DNA from 3 places in the Kosakonia sacchari SP1 genome. Region 2 is predicted to be linked to each of the others. Evidence: predicted binding sites of a transcription regulator. Region 2 holds the regulator's gene; each other region holds the start of a gene.
The links. The regulator Fur, encoded in region 2, represses iron uptake genes when iron is present. The targets are predictions, from matches to a motif close to ATAATAATGAGAACNACTATCAA.
Positions count from the first base shown of each region.

Region 1: a site for Fur is predicted at 2,815-2,837, ahead of C813_RS26390 (TonB-dependent siderophore receptor). Genes of this name have one in related genera too.
Region 3: a site for Fur is predicted at 1,500-1,522, ahead of exbB (tol-pal system-associated acyl-CoA thioesterase). Genes of this name have one in related genera too.

Region 1 covers NZ_CP007215.2:700,752-704,988, forward strand. The annotation lists gene C813_RS26385 (hypothetical protein) at 1-264, shown strand, start outside; gene C813_RS26390 (TonB-dependent siderophore receptor) at 551-2,740, opposite strand; gene C813_RS26395 (hypothetical protein) at 3,051-3,278, opposite strand; gene C813_RS26400 (iron ABC transporter substrate-binding protein) at 3,620-4,237, shown strand, end outside.
Region 2 covers NZ_CP007215.2:3,416,695-3,420,931, reverse strand. The annotation lists gene C813_RS39205 (beta-N-acetylhexosaminidase) at 1-1,860, shown strand, start outside; gene fur (ferric iron uptake transcriptional regulator) at 1,975-2,421, opposite strand; gene fldA (flavodoxin FldA) at 2,714-3,244, opposite strand; gene ybfE (LexA regulated protein) at 3,408-3,689, opposite strand; gene ybfF (esterase) at 3,822-4,237, opposite strand, start outside.
Region 3 covers NZ_CP007215.2:679,063-683,299, forward strand. The annotation lists gene C813_RS26260 (DedA family protein) at 1-28, opposite strand, end outside; gene metC (cystathionine beta-lyase) at 145-1,332, opposite strand; gene exbB (tol-pal system-associated acyl-CoA thioesterase) at 1,584-2,315, shown strand; gene exbD (TonB system transport protein ExbD) at 2,322-2,747, shown strand; gene C813_RS26280 (SDR family oxidoreductase) at 2,795-3,691, opposite strand; gene C813_RS26285 (hypothetical protein) at 3,808-4,237, opposite strand, start outside.

The sequences.
Region 1 (4,237 bases), 2.2 Mb from region 2:
GAAAATCATGAAATTGATTATTCACTGGCGATGACCGGTATTCCGCAATTCGGCGGACGGCTGGTGACCATCGTTAAATATCCGGACGGCAGAACGGAAATGGTTGATGCATTTTCAGGTAAAAAAGTAACGCAACAAGAGTTAGCCACGGCGCAGCTGCAGAAAGAGAAACGTGTGGCTGAGCAACACAAACTGGACGCGAAAGTGGTCGTGCAGCAAGAGCAGGTAACGGCGGGCGAATCTGAGCCGACGGATATGCAATAAAGATCTTAAGTAAATCCTGTCTTATTTCAGGGTTATTAACGTTATCTGTATTAATCCGGTATCTCTAACTGGAACTTATATTTAGCAGTTGTTGTTTCAATATATCTTATATTACGTAGTCGCTGGCTGGTAAATAGAGTCGCCGCAGTCATGTATTTGGCTTAAGGCAAAAATAACACGATATATTTTCAGCAAAATAATGGCTGAGGATATCGGCTTTTTTGCGTTTTTAATGGGCGTGAATAAAAACGGAATATGCCGCCTGATAGACAGGCGGCAGATCTCATCAGAACAGAACGGAATAATTCAGGCCAAAAGTACGGCCGCGGCCTTTATAGGTATATAAACCCGCTGCGCCGTAAGTTGGGCTGTATAAACCCGGTGCACGTTGGCCCCATGCGGTGGTGTAATCTTCGTCCAGCAGGTTTTCAACGCTAAAACTCAACTTACCGACAGGCAGAAGATAACTGCCGAGCAGATCAACAGTGTTGTACCCGTCAATATGCTTCCCATCGGCGTCAGAAAGATCAAAGGTCTGTGTGCTTTGCAGGCGTAATGTCCAGTCGCCTGGTGCCCAGTTGACCCACGCGCTCATTTTCGACGGGCTGGCGCTATCCACGGTCAGTTTCTGCCACTTGCCATCGACGCGGGTTTGCGACTTGATGGCGTTAAAGTTCGCGCCGGTGCTCCATTCGCTGTCGTTAAAGAAGTAATCGACCTGGCCTTCCACACCGTAAATACGACGCTGGTCATCTTCAATATTGATGGTCATGTCGCTTTTGTTGATGTTGATGGTTTTATCCGAAAGCGAGTAGTACGCGGCGATCTGCGTACGCAGGCTATCGCCGGTGAAGCGCCAGCCCAGCTCGTAGGCATTCACTTTAATGCCGTCCAGCTTCGAATCGTTCACGTTGACGCTGTTAACCAGACGGTAGTGGCCATTTTCCAGCTTGTAAGTGCCGGAACCGTAATATTTCGCCAGGTCCGGGATTTCGAAGCCTTGCGAGAAGTTAAACCACAATTGCTGGCGTTCGCTCAGGTGACCAAGGATGCCGGCGTTGAACAGCAGATTGTTGTAATCCGTTTTGCCGCCAGGCACGGCGTCCGCCGAGGTCGCTTTGCCGGTGGCAATAGCTTGCTGCTGCGCGTAGCCCACAAAGTCGTCGACTCTGTTTTCTGTGTACTGGTAGCGCACGCCGCCGCTCAGGGTGATGGCCGCAATGTCATAGCTGCTTTGCAGGAACGGCGCGAGGTTAGTGATGCTGTAGCCGGGATAGCGCCCGACGTTGTAAGCGTTATCCAGTTTCATCCCACCGCTGGCGGCGGCTTTGCTGAGATTGAAAAATTGCTGGTTGGCATCGAACGTTTCATGTTCGGCGTCCACGCCCCAGGTTAATGTCAGATCTTCCAGCGGATTGCTGTTCAGAGTGAGTTTGCCGCCGTAGAAATCGGTTTTTTGCTGTGATGCGCCAATGCTGGTCACCGAGCCGCCGGAAAGCGTCGGGAAGGGGTAATACGTCAGGCTTTCGTCACGGTAGTAAATCTGTGCCAGTAAATCCTGGCCCCAGAAATCACTGTTGGCGTATTGCAGGTTAATTAAGTGGCGTTCAGTGCCGGGGATACGGTCGGAATCAAGGTTACTTTTGTTGTACGCGTTGCCGACGCCGCGCACTGCCGAGAAGTTTTCGCCAAGGAAAAGACCGTGCTTACCATCAGACTGGCTTTTGTAATACTGCGTAGTGAGCTGCAACTGTTGATGATCGTCGATATTCAGCGTGCCGGTGCCCATGACATCCAGGCGGTCTGAGTACTGCAAACCGGTTTGCGTGTTATCAATGATCACTTCATTGCCTTTGCCGTCATACCAGCCGCCATAGCGCTGATAGGCCACAGAAAGACGCCCTGAAGCGTTATCATTACCGCCGCTGACCGCCGCGGCGATGTTCTCGTCGTGATCGTTATGGCTGTTAAAACCGCTTTTCGTGCCGGTCTGGAACTCAACCTCGGTTTCCGGCTGGCCTTTTTTGGTGACGATATTGATTAAACCGCCGGTACTGCCACCGCCGTACAGCGATGTCGCGCCGGAGATCACTTCGATGCGCTCAATATTAAATGGATCGATTGAATCGAGCTGGCGGCTATCGCTGCGGGACGAGTTCAGACGTACACCGTCGACCATTACCATCATTGAACGGCCGCGCAAATTCATGCCGTAATTGGTGCGTCCCTGACTGCTGACGTCCATGCCAGGAATTAACTGCGCCAGCACCTCTTTTAACTCTTTTCCACCCTGAACCTGCTGCTCAATGTCAGCCTGTTCAATGACCCAGGTGGTTTGCGCCATATCCGTAACGCTGTGGTTTGCGCGGCTGGCGGCAACCACCAGCGTCTCTTCTTTTTGACCTTCCGCCGAGGCGTGAGCGGAAAACATCATCAATAAACAAGGGTTTAATGCCCAAAGATAACGATATTTCATTGTTATGGTGATCCTGATTTAACAGAAATACGGCGGCGCTGATCCTCCTGAGCCGCAAGCAATATCGCTATTTGTTGATAGCGATTATCAAGATGATATGAATTATCGTTACCATGTAAACGCTTTATGTAAAAAATGTTGGAATAACCCGGTGATTTCCATGAAATTTTTAGGGTTTTTGAACGGGAATCTGAACAGACAAAGGGCGGGGAGGCACCGGGTTCGATAATAATACCGCCCGGTATAATAAGGTTGCTGGTATTTATTGGTTGAAGCGTTAACGGTAGATGAAAAGGTATTTTAGCGTGGTTTAGCGCTTCGCTTTGTTATGTTTTTCTTTAAAATCCGCAATCGCCTGATTGATGTTATCGGTTTCGATAGCATCCACTTTTTCGCCTTCGAAAAAGACTTCATAGTGGCCAGAAACATATTTAAAGGTAAATATCTTACCCTGATAACGCACGCGCTTCTCTTTTACAGACAATCCCCTGCTGCGCATAGCCACTTTTGCCATTGTATCTATCTTTTTATTTTTCATAATAATTTGTCTTACCTGTGCAGGTTGTTTTGCGATGTTTGGTATTAAACCCACTCAATCTGATGTTAATTTGTTATTCACGGAAAAGATAGCCACGGTTGTCTGATTCGCTGGATTGATAATATATGAAACATTTAACCTCATGTTAAGGTTGTCTTAATCTTTGGAGTGTCTCGCCATTGCGGGCTGGTGGATTAATTCATTTTTTAATTTTTGATGATATTTAATTTCAAACTCAATCTTTTGATAATAATTTTGATTCTCATTTCATTTCCACTACGATTAAAATCCAGCCCGGCTCGTATGTGCTGACGATTACACATAATTTAAAAGGAATGATGATGAAGAACCGCTTTTTGCCGCTCTGTTCACTTGCACTGGTCATCTCTTCAGTTTTTGCCGCTCCCGCGGCGTTCGCCGCCGACAACGACGACGGTATCGTGGTCTATAACGCGCAGCACGAAAACCTGACAAAATCCTGGGTCGACGAATTCACCAAAGAAACCGGCATCAAAGTCACGCTGCGTAACGGAGGCGACACGGAACTGGGTAACCAACTGGTGCAGGAAGGCAAAGTTTCCCCGGCGGATGTGTTTCTGACGGAAAACTCCCCGGCGATGACACTGGTTGATAATGCCGGGCTTTTTGCGCCGCTCAATGCGGATACGCTGAAACAAGTTCCGGCTCAGTTCCGCCCGGCGCATGGCCGCTGGATTGGCATTGCCGCGCGCAGCACCGTTTTTGTGTATAACCCGTCGAAACTTTCTGCTTCGCAGTTACCTGCATCGATCATGGATTTAGCCAAACCGGAATGGAAAGGCCGCTGGGCGGCGTCGCCTTCGGGCGCTGATTTCCAGGCGATTGTCAGCGCGATGCTGACACTGAAAGGCGAAAAAGCCACGCTGGACTGGCTGAAAGCGATGAAAACTAACTTTGTGCCTTACAAAGGCAATAGCACG
Region 2 (4,237 bases):
ACTGAAATTGCCAGCAACACCTTTAGCGGCGATGAGGCGGTGTCTGGCGCGTACCGTCTGCATATTGGCGCGAAAGAAACCGTGGTGACCGGCTACGATCAAGCGGGCGTGTTCTACGGTCTGCAATCGCTGCTGTCGCTCGTTCCTGCTACGGGCGAGATGAAGATTGCCGCGCTTGAAGCGAAAGATGCACCGCGTTTTGATTATCGCGGCATCCAGCTGGATGTTGGTCGCAACTTCCACAGTAAAGCGGCGGTACTGCGCCTGTTAGATCAGATGTCGGCATACAAACTGAACAAATTCCATTTCCATCTTACGGATGATGAAGGCTGGCGCATTGAGATCCCCGGCCTGCCGGAACTGACCGATATCGGCAGTAAGCGTTGTCATGATCTGAGTGAGAAAACGTGCCTGTTGCCGCAGCTCGGTTCCGGACCGGACAGTAATAACAACGGTAGCGGTCACTTCAGCCGTGCCGATTACATCGAAATCCTCAAATACGCCAAAGCGCGACAAATCGAAGTGATCCCGGAAATCGATATGCCAGCTCATGCGCGTGCAGCGGTGATCTCGATGGAAGCGCGTTACGATCGCCTGATGAAAGCAGGCAAAGAGAAAGAGGCAAATCAATATCGTCTGCTGGATCCCACTGATACATCGAACACCACCGGTGTGCAGTTCTATAACCGCACTGGTTATCTCAATCCGTGCCTTGATTCGTCGCGTAACTTCGTAGACAAAGTGATTGGTGAAATCCAGCAGATGCATAAAGAAGCCGGGCTGCCGCTGAATACCTGGCATTTTGGCGGTGACGAAGCGAAAAACATCTATCTGGGCGCCGGTTATACGGATCAGAAAAAACCGGAAGCGGGCAAAGGCATTATTGATCAGAGCAATCAGGATAAGCCGTGGGCGAAATCGCAAGCCTGCCAGGCGATGATCAAAGAGGGCAAAGTTGCCGACGTGGAACATCTCTCCAGCTATTTTGGCGTTGAGGTCAGCAAGCTGGTGAAAGCGCACGGCATTGACACGATGCAGGCGTGGCAGGACGGTTTGAAAGATGCCAAAGACGCGTCGGTGTTCGCCACCGATCATGTCAATGTTAACTTCTGGGATACGCTCTACTGGGGCGGTTTTGACTCGGTGAATGACTGGGCGAACAAAGGCTTCCGCGTTGTGGTCTCTAACCCTGATTACGTTTATCTCGATTTCCCGAATGAGGTCAACCCGGCCGAAAGCGGTTACTACTGGGGTACGCGTTTTAGCGATGAACGTAAGATTTTCAGTTTCGCCCCGGACAACATGCCGCAGAACGCGGAAACCTCGCTCGATCGTGATGGCAACCCGTTTAGCGCGAAATCCGACAAACCGTGGCCGGGCGCGTATGGCCTTTCTGCGCAGCTGTGGAGCGAGGTGGTGCGCACCGATAACCAGATGGAGTACATGATTTATCCGCGTATGGTTTCGGTGGCTGAACGTGCATGGCATCGCGCGGGCTGGGAGCAGGATTACAAAGCCGGACGTGAATACAAAGGCGGTGAGACACATCTGGTAGATGTGAAAGCGCTGGAACGTGACTGGCAACGCTTTGCGAACCTGTTAGGTCATCGCGAACTGGCGAAACTGGATAAGGCTGGTGTTCATTACCGCCTGCCAGTACCGGGCGCGCGCGTGGTGGGTGGAAAACTTGAAGCCAATACCAGCTTCCCAGGCATGGTGGTTGAGTTTTCAACCGACGGCGGCAAAAACTGGCAGCGCTACGACGATAAAGCGCGTCCGCAAGTGAGCGGGGAAGTGCAGGTGCGAACCGTCAGCCCGGACGGTAAACGCTTTAGCCGTGTCGACAGCGTAAAAGCGTAATGTGAGGCAGTGATTACACCCGGCGGCGCGAGCTTGCCGGGTTTTTCTTTTTTGCCAGTATTGCAGGCAAAAAAAAGCCAACCGTCAGGTTGGCTTTTTAGGCTTCAAAAGCTGTTATTTCGCGTCGTGCGCGTGTTCATCTTCGCGGCAGTCACCTTCGGCGCAGTGACCGTAAAGGTAAAGACTGTGGTTAGTCAGGCGAATGCCGTGTTTCGCGGCGATTTCACGCTGACGCGCTTCAATGGAGTCATCACTGAATTCAATCACCTTGCCGCAATCGAGGCAGATCAGGTGATCGTGGTGATGTTGCTGAGTCAGTTCAAAAACGGACTTGCCGCCTTCGAAGTTATGACGGGTCACAATCCCGGCGTCGTCAAACTGGTTCAGTACACGGTAAACCGTTGCCAGTCCGATCTCTTCGCCCATGTCGATCAGTCGTTTGTATAAATCTTCCGCACTGACATGATGGTTATCCGGTTCCTGAAGCACTTCAAGGATTTTTAACCGAGGAAGCGTGACTTTCAGGCCGGCCTTCTTTAATGCGGTATTGTTGTCAGTCATGCGGAATCTGTCCTGTTGCTATACGATTCACTTCCTTAGCGGAAGTTATAAGGAATGCACCTGGGGTAATGCGTCTCATTATAGAACTGCCATGGCTGGATGAAAACTGCAAGCCCTCAAGTAAAGTAAGCTTATAAAACGTGGTGTCGCCAGCAAAGTCCTTTACGGCGGCACCCAGTTTAGCAGGGCTCATTGTACAGCGATGGATAAAAAAGTTAAAAATTTGTAGCAATTATTTCCATTGCTTTTATCTATTAATACGGCGCAATCCACAGATTACGCCGTAAAAAACTCAGGCATTAAGGATATCGTCCAGGTGCAACTCTTCGCGAACCTGTTTTACCCATTTTTGAACGCGTTCGGAAGTCAGCTCAGGTTGACGGTCTTCGTCAATCGCCAGGCCAACGAAGTGGTCATCGTCCGCCAGACCTTTAGAGGCTTCAAAATGGTAGCCCGCAGTCGGCCAGTGACCAACAATGGTCGCGCCGCGCGGTTCGATGATATCGCGAATGGTGCCCAGCGCATCGCAGAAATATTCCGCGTAATCTTCCTGGTCGCCACAGCCGAACAGCGCAACTAATTTACCGTTAAAGTCGATCTCTTCCAGCGTCGGGAAAAAGTCATCCCAGTCGCACTGCGCTTCACCATAGTACCAGGTAGGAATGCCGAGCAACAGAATGTCATACCCTTCGATATCTTCTTTGCTGCTCTTGGCAATGTCATGTACGTCGGCAACGTCTTTACCAAGCTGACTCTGAATCATTTTCGCGATGTTTTCGGTGTTGCCGGTGTCGCTGCCGAAGAAAATGCCTGTAATTGCCATGAGTAAAATAACCTCTTGAAACTTAATGAGTATGGTGGTGGCGCTACGCCTACAGATAAGGGCAATCATAGCAGAACAGGGAAGCACGCGGAAACTGCTATCGCGTCGGACTGCACTGTATGACACATGAAAGTGTTATTTCGATGATGTTTCGGAGGATTCGCTAGCCGCGCAATGCCTTCAGCTGCGCCAGCAGCATCTCTTCGATAAGCTCGCTGCGGCTCATATCACGCGCTTCCGCCAGCTCGTTTAACGCATCGACGGCTTCCACGTTGAGTTTTAATTCGACACGCTTAAGCCCACGAACTTTATCGCGTTTTAGCTGATTGCGTTTGTTGATGCGCAATTGTTCATCGCGCGAGAGCGGGTTTGTCTTCGGCCGTCCCGGGCGACGCTCATTCGCGAACAGATCTAGTGTCGTACGGTCCGTTTGTTCTTTAGCCATGGTCTAAGCATACTACGGGAAAAACAAGCAATCGGGCGGCGCGCCCGGGCTGAATAGCGCGCCATCATACATCAGCACAACGGACACGCCAACGACCGGGCGCGTTGAAACGACCAGTCGCCGCCTTTTTAATCAATTTGTCTTTTCAGCGAGATAGCGACGAATAGCACGCAAAACCGCGTCGGGTTTCTCGGCATGAACCCAATGGCCGGCACCGGCAATCACATGCGCTCGCGCTTGTGGGAACTGCGCCAGCAGCGTGTCACGGTAGGCTTCAGTGACGTAAGGGGAATTTCCACCGCGAACAAACAGAGCCGGTTTGTTCCAGGCCGGAACCGTTTCCCAGCCGACAATATGCGGGTATTGCTCCCATAACACCGGCACGTTGAAACGCCACGTACCGTCGACAAAGGATTTCAGCAGGAACTGAATGACACCTTCTTCATTTATATGTTCACGCATCAGGGTTGCAGCTTGCTGGCGAGTGGATGCTTCTGCATCACTGACCGCGTTGATGGCGGCAAAAATTTCGTCATGGCGGCGCACCT
Region 3 (4,237 bases), 2.2 Mb from region 2:
CAGCAATAATATCTTGAATAACAGCCATGGACTTTCCCGTGGAACCGCGTAGAGGAGGCTATTGTACTCCAGTTCGCCTGAAACACCTTGATCGGGGCGCAAGAAACGGAGAATTTTCTGAATACTTACGCCCGTACGCCTGGTTTACACGATGCGCTGAAAGCCCGCCACTAAATCCTCAACCAGATCGTCAACATTCTCTAAACCAATGTGCACCCGGATTAATGTGCCGGTGAAATCCACGTCACCGTCCGGGCGAATCGCCGCCAGTTGTTCCGGCTGGTTGGCAAGAATCAACGATTCATAACCGCCCCACGAGTACGCCATGCTGAACAGCGAGAAATGGTCGAGGTAGTTGGCTAACTCTTCATTGCTTAAGCGCTTATTCAGCACAAACGAGAACAAGCCGCTGCTGCCAGTAAAATCCCGTTTCCAGAACTCGTGGCCTTTGCTGCCGGGAAGCGCCGGGTGATTCACGCGCGCCACCTGCGGATGTGCCGCCAGCCATTCGGCAATTTTCAGGCTGCTTTCGTGGTGCTGACGCAGACGAACGCCCAGCGTGCGCAGGCCGCGGCTGGTCATATACGCCGTGTCGGCATCCACCATTTGCCCCATCAAATAGGCGTTTTCGCGCAGTTGTTCCCAACAGCGGGCGTTGGAAACCGCCGTACCGATCATGCCGTCGGAGTGGCCAATCAGGTATTTGGTTGCCGCCTGAATCGAGATATCAATATCGAACTCCAGCGCCTTGAACAGCACGCCCGCCGCCCAGGTGTTGTCGATCATGATGATCGCGTCTGGCGCAACGCTTCGCACCGCCTGCACAATCGCCGGAACATCATGGACTTCCATGGTGATTGAGCCGGGCGATTCCAGGAACACCACTTTGGTGTTCGGCTGAATCAACCGCACGATGCTGGAACCGATCATCGGGTCGAACCAACTGGTGGTGACGCCCAGTTTGGCGAGAATTTTGGTGCAAAAATCCTGGCTGGGTTCATAGGCGGTGTTGGTCATCAACACGTGATCGCCTTGTTCAACAAATGCCAGGATGGTGTTTGCCACCGCCGCAGCGCCACAGGGGAAAAGCGCGCAGCCCGCGCCGCCTTCCAGTTCACACATCGCGTCTTGCAGCGAAAAGTGCGTGAGCGTGCCGCGACGGCCGTAAAACAGCTCGCCGTTGGCGCGGTTACGCGTCGCGTGTTTTTTGGCTTCAACGGTGTCGAATACCAGTGAAGAGGCGCGCTGGATAACGCTATTCACCGACCCTTGCGTGTATTTTTTGCTGCGCCCTGCGTTAACCAGAGCGGTATCAAGATGCTTTGCTGTCATTCTCGCTCAACCTGTTTTTATACGTCTGGATGTCCAGACTACCATGATTGTTGGCGGATGCCTCGCAGTGTTATGCCGGTGAGTGAATTTTTTCCAGAAAATGTTCAATGGTGTCTGTTTACTGCGTAAGCGCAAAGAAAATGACTTTTAATTCAGGCACTCTGCAAATACTAATGAGAACTACTATCAATTCGACGACTTTTTGATATCATGGCGCACAGATTTTGTGATTTGCGTCTCGGAGATACACTGTGGGTAATAATTTGATGCAGACGGATCTATCCGTGTGGGGCATGTACCAGCATGCCGACATCGTTGTGAAGGTGGTGATGATCGGCCTGATTCTGGCGTCTGTCGTCACGTGGGCGCTTTTCTTCAGCAAAAGCGTTGAGATGATTTCACACAAGCGCCGCCTCAAGCGTGAGCAGCAGCAGTTGGCTGATGCCCGCACTCTGGATCAGGCGAGTGAAATTGCTTCCGCTTTCCACGCGCGTAGCCTGAGCACAATGTTGATCAACGAAGCCCAGAACGAACTGGAGTTATCCGCAGGCAGCGAAGATAACGAAGGTATTAAAGAGCGCACCGGTTTTCGTCTGGAACGTCGCGTTGCCGCCACCGGTCGCCATATGGGGCGCGGGAATGGTTATCTGGCAACGATTGGCGCGATCTCGCCATTTATTGGTCTGTTTGGTACCGTTTGGGGCATCATGAACAGCTTCATCGGTATTGCGCAGACGCAAACCACCAACCTCGCGGTTGTCGCGCCGGGCATCGCGGAAGCGCTGCTGGCAACGGCTATCGGCCTGGTTGCTGCTATCCCGGCGGTGGTGATTTACAACATCTTCGCCCGTATGATCGGCAGCTATAAAGCGACCCTCGGCGATGTTGCCGCGCAGGTTCTGCTGCTGCAAAGCCGCGATCTGGATCTGGCTGCCAGCAACGCTCAGCCGGTTCGCACCGCGCAAAAATTACGAGTAGGTTGATTCGTCATGGCAATGCGTCTTAATGAAAACCTGGACGATAACGGCGAAATGCACGAAATCAACGTCACGCCGTTTATCGACGTGATGTTAGTGCTGCTGATTATCTTTATGGTGGCCGCGCCGCTTGCCACGGTTGATGTGAAAGTTAACCTGCCGGCATCGACCAGCCAGCCGCAACCGCGCCCGGAAAAACCGGTTTATCTGTCGGTAAAAGCAGATAACACCATGTTTATTGGTAACGATCAGGTTACCGATGAAACGATGGTTAACGCGCTGAATACGCTAACCGAAGGTAAAAAAGACACTACTATCTTCTTTCGCGCGGATAAAACCGTGGATTACGAAACGATGATGAAGGTGATGGATACGCTGCATCAGGCGGGATATCTGAAGATCGGTCTGGTGGGCGAAGAAGTCGCGAAAGCGAAGTAACGCGAACACAATAAAAAAGCTGGCGGATGCCAGCTTTTTTATGCCTGTTATCCAAGATGTTCGCCGCCCGTCACGCCATGCACTTCGGCGGTGACGTAGCTTGATTCCTGGCTCGCCAGATAGACATAAATCGGTGCCAGTTCCGCAGGCTGCCCGGCACGCTTCATTGGCGTTTGCTGACCAAACTGCGGCAGTTTCTCCTGCGGCTGACCCCCGGCAATTTGCAACGCTGTCCAGATTGGTCCTGGTGCGACGATATTAACGCGAATGCCTTTTTCCGCGACCTGCTTCGCCAGTCCCCGGCTGTAATTGAGGATTGCCGCCTTGGTTGAGGCGTAGTCCAGCAGATGTGTACTCGGTTGATATGCCTGAATAGACGATGTGGTAATAATGCTCCCGCCCGCTGGCAGCAGCGGCACGGCTTCCTGGGTTATCCAGAACAGCGCAAAAACGTTAACGGTGTAGGTTTGGGTAAATTGCTCTGTCGTCAGGTTGGCAATCTCTTCCACGGCAGTCTGTTTACCCGCCACTAGCGCCAGAATATCCAGCCCGCCAAGCTGCTCTTTTGCCTTGTGCGGCAAAGAGCGGGCAAAAGACTCATCGGTCAGGTCACCGGGAATTAACACCGCTTTGCGCCCGGCGGCTTCGATTTGCGCTTTCACCTGCTGCGCGTCTTCCTCTTCCGCAGGCAAATAGTTGATGGCGACATCTGCGCCTTCGCGCGCATAAGCAATAGCCGCTGCGCGGCCAATGCCGGAATCGCCGCCGGTCACCAGCGCTTTGCGATCTTTTAGCCGCCCGCTACCGACATAACTGTTCTCGCCGCAGTCGGGAACGGGATCCATCTTCGACTGTATGCCTGGCGTTGGTTGCCGCTGTTTCGGGTATTCGCCAGTGTAATACTGCGTGGTGGGATCCTGCATTTTCGTCTGGTTATTCGCCATTACGTACCCTCCATATCGGTTGTTGAGTACTTAAGGGTAGAAGCCTGAGCTGAAAATGCAGACTAATTCAGGATTATCTTGAGGCGAAGGTGTACAAGCGCAGGAGAGGGAAAGGGCTATTTGGTGTTTGCGGCTTGCTTCGCCGCCGCTTCTTCTTCCAGTGCCACGGTTGTGACATTCGAGGTACGATATTCGCCATCGCTTAGTTTGCGGCTCAGGCGTAACGTCGCGGTTTCGCGGCTCAGAATGTACTGATAGTTCGCTTCCAGGCGCCCCATGATTTTGTCCCGCAGCTCCGGTTTTTGCGCGATGATGGCTTCGATGACGGCGCCATAAATCTCTTCTTTCACCTGCAGGGGATAGATTTCGCGACGGTTCTGCCATTTCAGGCGTACCAGCGCCGCAGGAATAGAAATCAGTTCACGCGCGATTCGCTGAATAGTTTCGTTTTTACTTAATATCAGGGCTTCTTTATTTTGCTTTAAGATAAATTCGTCACTTTTTTTCTCTTCTAAAGCTAAATAAACGTTATTATTATCGACCTCT